Regions from separate parts of the uncultured Methylobacterium sp. genome, predicted to be linked through region 1. Evidence: predicted binding sites of a transcription regulator. Region 1 holds the regulator's gene; each other region holds the start of a gene.
The links. Region 1 encodes PhoB, which activates phosphate uptake and scavenging genes when phosphate is short. Its sites were predicted from a motif close to TGTCATNNANCTGTCAT; they were not measured.

Region 1 (2,197 bases):
TCGAGTTCGGGCCGACCAACCGCATCTTCATGAACCCGACCGTGCGCCAGACCCAGGACTACATCACCGGCCGCTTCGGCTGACGTTCCGGACCGATCGAGGACATATGCCCATGCCCGGCCACATCGTCAGCTCCTACGACACCGAACTGGAGGACCTGCGCCGCTCGATCTCCGAGATGGGGGGCGTCGCCGAGAAGATGATGACCGAGGCGACCGACGCCCTGGTCCGCCGCGACACCGCGCTCGCCCAGGCCGTGATCGCCGCCGACAAGCGCCTCGACATCCTTCAGCGCGAGATCGAGGAGCGCGCGGTGCTGCTCATCGCCAAGCGCCAGCCGCTGGCGATCGACCTGCGCGAGACCATCTCGGCGATCCGCGTCTCGGGCGACCTCGAGCGCATCGGCGATCTGGCCAAGAACGTCGCCAAGCGCGTGGTGGCGATCAGCGACCAGGCCCAGGCGCAGAAGATCGTGCTCGGCGTCCAGCACATGAGCGACCTCGTGCAGGAGCAGCTCAAGGACGTGCTCGACGCCTATGCCAGCCGCGACGTGACCGCGGCCCACGACGTCTGGGAGCGCGACGGCGAGATCGACGCCCTCTACAACTCCCTGTTCCGCGAGCTCCTGACCTACATGATGGAGGACCCGCGCAACATCTCGTTCTGCACCCACCTGCTGTTCTGCGCCAAGAACGTCGAGCGCATCGGCGACCACACCACCAACGTCGCCGAGACGATCCACTACCTCGCCACCGGCGAGACGCTGGCGGGCGACCGCCCGAAGGACGACGCCTCGAACTACGCGACGATCGCCCCGGCTGTCTGACCGGCCTCCGAGAAGGGCGTGGGTCCTCACACCCTTCGCGGGAGAGGGACAGGGTGAGGGACGAGAACTTCACGGAGAGGTCACGCCCCTCACCCCAACCCTCTCCCCCTGGGAGAGGAGGCAGGTCGGCGCCACTGGCTGCAAGACGTAGGAATCGGGCGGTCCGTCCCGGGGATGCCCTGCATGCGTACGCGGATTCTGATCGTCGAGGATGAGGAGGCGCTCACCACCCTCCTGCGCTACAACCTCGAGGCCGAGGGCTTCGAGGTGGAGGCCGCCGCGCACGGCGACGAGGCGGAACTGCGCCTGCAGGAGCAGGCACCGGACCTGATCCTGCTCGACTGGATGCTGCCGGGCCTCTCGGGGATCGAGCTGTGCCGCCGGGTGCGGGCGCGTCGCGAGACGGCGGCGATTCCCATCATCATGCTGACCGCGCGCGGAGAGGAGGGCGACCGCATCCGCGGCCTCGGCACCGGCGCCGACGACTACATCGTCAAGCCGTTCTCCGTGCCGGAATTGCTCGCCCGCGTGCGCGCATTGCTGCGACGGACGAAGCCCTCCCACGTGGCCAACCTCCTGGAGGCCGGCGACATCGCCCTCGACCGCGACAGCCACCGCCTGCGCCGGGCGGGAAGCGAGATCCACCTCGGGCCGACCGAATTCAAGCTGCTCGAATTCCTGATGCAGAGCCCCGGCCGCGTCTACTCTCGCGAGCAACTCCTCGACGGGGTGTGGGGCCACGACGTCTACATCGACGAGCGCACCGTCGACGTGCATGTCGGCCGCCTGCGCAAGGCGCTCAACCGACCCGGTGAGCCCGATCCGATCCGCACCGTGCGCGGTTCGGGCTACGCCTTCGACGAGACGTTCTCGCCCGACGATTAAGGGTGCCCGCCGGCCTCGCCCAGCGCGGCGCTGCGGCCCGCGGCCACCGCGTCGAGGGCGGCGAGAACCGACCCTTCGGTGAGGATCTGCGGCAGCACCGCGGGCTCGGCCGTCCCGGCGTAGAGCAGGTAGAGCGGCACGCCGCTGCGGCCTTGGCGCTCAAGAAACCGCGTGATTTCGGGGTTCTGGTTGGTCCAGTCCCCCTTCAGGTAGGCGACGCCCCGCGCGCGCATCGCCGCAGCGACCGCGGTCGTCGCGAGCGAAGTGCGCTCGTTGACCTGGCAGGTGATGCACCACGCCGCCGTCATGTTGACGAAGACCGGTCGACCCTCGGCGAGCAGCGCGTCGAGGCGCGCCTGCGTGAACGGCTCGACGCCCTCCGCCCGGGCCTGGGCGCCCGGCGCGATGCGGTCCCGGTCGAGGGTGAGGGCCAAGCCCGCGACGCCGATGACGGTCAGAACCGCGAGGCTGCGCGCGAACTGTGCC
Region 2 (2,197 bases), on a different contig from region 1:
TCAGGTTGCGGAAGCCGCGGGCCGCGAGGTCGCGCTCCAGCGAGGGCGTGCTCACCATCGTCCCGCTCGCGGCCCCGTGGAAGCGGCGCAGCCACGCGTAGCTCCACGCCTGCGGGACGGGGAGGCGGGCGGCGAGGTATTCGGGGAAGCGGGTGTGGTAGCTCGTGGTGAAGACTTGGCCCTTCGCGAGACAGCAGCGGCGCACCGCGTGGCCGATCGTGCCCTCGGTGGCGATGTGCACGTGGGTCGGCGCCAGATCCCTCCAGAGCCGCGAGACCCGCCGGACGCTCGCGTGCGCGACCCGGATCTCGCGGTAGCCCGGCATCGGCAGCGAGCGGAAATCCCGGGGCGTGAGGAAGACCGGATCGAAGCCGTGCGCCGGCGCGGCTGCGGCCATGTGTTCCAGGGAGCGCACGACGCCGTTGACCTGCGGCGCCCAGGCGTCCGTCGCGATGAGCAGCCTCACGCGACCGCCCTGCGATCGGTGGCCGGGACCGGCGCGTCGGTCGCCGCGCGTGCGGCCGCGCGGGCGCGGAGCACGCTCGGATAGTGCAGCACCTCCATCCGCCCGTCGTAGTGCTCGACGAGCGCCGTGCAGGACTCGACCCAGTCGCCGGTGTTGAGGTAGCGCAGGCCGTCGATCCGGCGGTCGGCGGCGTGGTGGATGTGGCCGCACACCACCCCGTCCGCCCCCTGGCGCCGGGCCTCGTCGGCGAGGAACGTCTCGAACGCGCCGATGAAGTTGACGGCGTTCTTCACCTTCAGCTTCGCCCAGGCCGACAGGGACCAGTAGGACAGGCCCAGCCGCCGGCGCACCCTGTTCAGGCCGGTGTTGACGAACAGGGCGAGGCTGTAGGCGCCGTCGCCGAGATGGGCGAGCCAGCGGGCGTGGCGCACCACCATGTCGAACTGGTCGCCGTGGATCACGAGGTAGCGGCGCCCGTCCGCGGCCTCGTGGATGCAGCTTTCGGCGATCGCGATGCCGCCGAAGGTGGTGCCGATGTAGTCGCGCAGGAACTCGTCGTGGTTGCCGGGCACGTAGACCAGCGAGGAGCCCTTGCGCACCTTGCGCAGGAGTTTCTGCACCACGTCGTTGTGCCCTTGCGGCCAGTACCAGCCCGAGCGGAGCTGCCAGCCGTCGACGATGTCGCCGACGAGGTAGATCGCGTCGGCGTCGTAGTCCTTCAGGAAGTCGAGGAGCAGGCCGGCTTGGCAGCCCTTGGTGCCGAGATGAAGATCGGACAGGAACAGCGTGCGGACTCGCGTGGTCGCTTCCGCGTCTTCGGCCACGAGCATCTCCCGGCGGCGTTCACGGGGCGAGCCAAACCGGAAACGCGTCTCAGTTTGATGACGCCCGCCGGCAGCAAATCGCCGCGGTGCGGCGAGGACGCAGGGGATGCTTGCGGGCGTGCCCGCGCCCCGGGACAAATTTTTTTCCACGGTGTCGAAGTTTTTCGAGTTTTGCGTCCGCAGCTTGGGCGTTCATAATGCAGGCAAAGCGCCCGCCGGTGAAGACGCTGGCGCAGGGATGGCGGAACGGCGGGAAGGAAGGTGGCGATGGTCGTGGGATCGCCCGCACGCGCGACTTGCCTGCGGCGTGTCACCGACGCATTGAGGATCGGGCTGCGCGGAGGCGGCCGGCAACGCGGGCTGCGGACGCGAGCGATGCAGGGGCGTGCCGCTGCTCCGCGATCGCCCGGCGGCGCGAGGGACGGTGACGATGGAACGACAAGCACGGCGAGCGTGCCGCCTGCGCGGCATCGGTCGCAGCAGGGGGCCCGTCCGGCCCAGGAGCACTGAAGGATCACGACACGCGCATGCGCCGCTCACGGCGCATCGTCCCTGAACACCGGCTCGGCCCGGTCAACGTTTTGGAACTCGGAGGACACATCCCATGGCGGCAACTCGGCGCCCCGGTCGCAACCATCTCTTCATTCCCGGCCCCACCAACATCCCCGACCGCGTGCTGCGCGCGATGCACGTCCCGTCCGAGGACCATCGCTCGATCGACTTCCCCGCGCTGACCAAGCCCCTGTTCACGGACGCTAAGATGGTGTTCGGCTCGGAGAAGGGCACGATCGTGTTCTTCCCGTCGTCGGGCACCGGCATCTGGGAATCGGCGCTCGCCAACACCCTGTGCCGCGGCGACAAGGTGGTGACGGCCCGCTTCGGCCAGTTCAGCCACCTCTGGGTCGAC
Region 3 (2,197 bases), on a different contig from region 1:
CCCGCCCGCCCATGAGGATGGCCTCGCCGCGATCGCGCAAGCCCGCGGTTGCGGGGCATGGATGCCATTCGGTCCGCCGAGGATCACGTCGACGGCATCGGGTGGTCCATTGCGCGCGAGCGAGATGCGCCCGAGCCTCGACCCAGGGCATTGAGGGCGCCGCGTCCGGTGCGCAGGGATGCCCTGCCCGCACGCCATGCGGGCTCTGCAAACACGAGGAGGAGGCATGGACACGCCTGCGACCGGGGACCCCACACCACCGTGACGGTGATCGATCCCTCGCCGGTGAACTGGCTCTCCGTCACCTGGAACACCCTGGAGGAGGCCAACCGCGTCGATCACGACGGGATCGGCCAGCCGAGCCTCGCCGAGGGCTGGGGCTGGCTCGACGGCGAGACGCTGGAACTGACGATGCGCGAGGCCGTCCACCGGGACGGGGAGCGGTTCGATGCCGCGATGTTCAAGCTCGACTTCGACAATGTGCAGGAATGGACGAACCCGCATTCCCCCGGGGCCTTCCTCAACTTCGCCCGCGATGAGACCTGCGAGGCGGTCGACGACGAGACCATCCGGATGCGCTTCCCCGGCGGCGATTCGGCTGCGGTGATGAAGCTGCCGGGCATGCACCTGCCCTCGACGCGATTTCTGGAGCGCGTGGGGCTTCATCGACCCGGAGAGGGTGTCGGCCGAAGGCCATTGGTGAGTGATCGACGCGCCCGGTCCGTGGGGGACTGGTCCGTTCGTGCTCACCGAGGGCGTCTCGCTGAGCGGTGAGGCGTGCTCGACAGTCTCGCTCGACAGTCTCGGCGCGACCGTGCGGGAAAGCTTCCGTCCGGCAAACGACCGGCGGCGGATTTCGGAAAGCTTGTCACCGGAGCGTCATGCAGGCGGCCTAAGCGGTCGACGGCGAAGCCCAACCCTCAGCGAGATCTAGATGTCCGATTCCGCCACGGCGCCGACCGCATTCTCGACAGGGCAGCCCATACAGGCGACCGGCCCGAAGCTCGATCACGGGATGCACCTCGGCGGCGTGGTCGCCTTCCTGCTCGTCCTCGTCGCCGGCCTCGGCTACGCGGTCGTCAGCCTGATCGCCGACATGAACGCGGTGGGCGAGGCGCCGCTCGCGGTCGGGGCCTTCGCGCTGCTGGGCCTCGCCCTGCTGATCGCGCTGGCCTTCGAGTTCGTGAACGGCTTCCACGACACCGCCAACGCGGTCGCCACCGTGATCTACACCCACTCGATGCCGCCTCTGGTGGCGGTGATCTGGTCCGGCACCTTCAACTTCCTCGGCGTGCTGCTGTCCTCGGGCGCGGTCGCCTACGCCATCGTCACCCTGCTGCCGGTCGAACTGATCCTTCAGGTCGGCTCGGGGGCGGGCTACGCGATGATCTTCGCCCTGCTCATCGCCGCGATCATCTGGAACCTCGGCACCTGGGCCTTCGGCCTGCCGAACTCCTCCTCGCACGCGCTGATCGGCTCGGTCATCGGCGTCGGGCTGGCCAACCAGCTCATGGCCGCCGAGGGTTCGGCCACCTCCGGCGTCGATTGGGGCCAAGCGCTCGGCGTGTTCAAGGCGCTGCTGTTCAGCCCGCTCTGCGGCTTCTTCGCCGCCGCCCTCCTGCTCCTCGCGCTCAAGTACACCGTCCGGCGCAAGGACCTCTACGAGGCCCCCAAGGGCGATACGCCGCCCCCGCTGTGGATTCGCGGCCTGCTGATCCTGACCTGCACGCTCGTGTCGTTCTTCCACGGCGGCAACGACGGGCAGAAGGGCATGGGCCTGATCATGCTGATCCTGATCGGCGCGGCGCCGACCGCCTACGCCCTCAACCGCACCATGTCCGACGACACCACGCCGAAGTTCGTCCAGACCTCGCAGGCGGCAAGCGCGGTGTTCGCGAGCCACGCCGCCGGTGCGGCGGCGACCGAGGCGGCCGCGGCGCGCAAGCAGGTCGCGGACGCCCTGCGCACCAAGGACCTGAACCAGCCGGCCGTGTACGGCGCGCTTGCCGCCCTCTCCACCGACATCGCGGCCAACGTTCAGAATTACGGCGCGATCAAGCAGGTGCCGGCGGCGCAGACCTCGAACCTGCGCAACGACATGTACCTCGCCTCCGACGCGATCCGCCTCCTGCCCAAGGCCGGGGCAAGCCTCTCCGAGGCGGAGACCGGGACGCTCAAGGCCTATACCAGCCTGCTC

Region 2: ACFE8Y_RS21285 (UDP-2,3-diacylglucosamine diphosphatase) is a predicted target of PhoB. The motif match lies at 1,337-1,353, and genes of this name have one in related genera.
Region 3: ACFE8Y_RS04460 (inorganic phosphate transporter) is a predicted target of PhoB. The motif match lies at 867-883, and genes of this name have one in related genera.

Annotation. Positions count from the first base shown of each region.
Region 1 is NZ_CAXTBY010000023.1:30,248-32,444, reverse strand. It holds gene pstB (phosphate ABC transporter ATP-binding protein PstB) at 1-83, shown strand, start outside; gene phoU (phosphate signaling complex protein PhoU) at 113-826, shown strand; gene phoB (phosphate regulon transcriptional regulator PhoB) at 1,010-1,711, shown strand; gene ACFE8Y_RS07905 (protein-disulfide reductase DsbD family protein) at 1,708-2,197, opposite strand, start outside.
Region 2 is NZ_CAXTBY010000202.1:351-2,547, forward strand. It holds partial or broken gene ACFE8Y_RS21280 (glycosyltransferase family 4 protein) at 1-466, opposite strand, end outside; gene ACFE8Y_RS21285 (UDP-2,3-diacylglucosamine diphosphatase) at 463-1,290, opposite strand; partial or broken gene ACFE8Y_RS21290 (aminotransferase class V-fold PLP-dependent enzyme) at 1,895-2,197, shown strand, end outside.
Region 3 is NZ_CAXTBY010000010.1:26,532-28,728, reverse strand. It holds gene ACFE8Y_RS04465 (ABC transporter substrate-binding protein) at 262-774, shown strand; gene ACFE8Y_RS04460 (inorganic phosphate transporter) at 935-2,197, shown strand, end outside.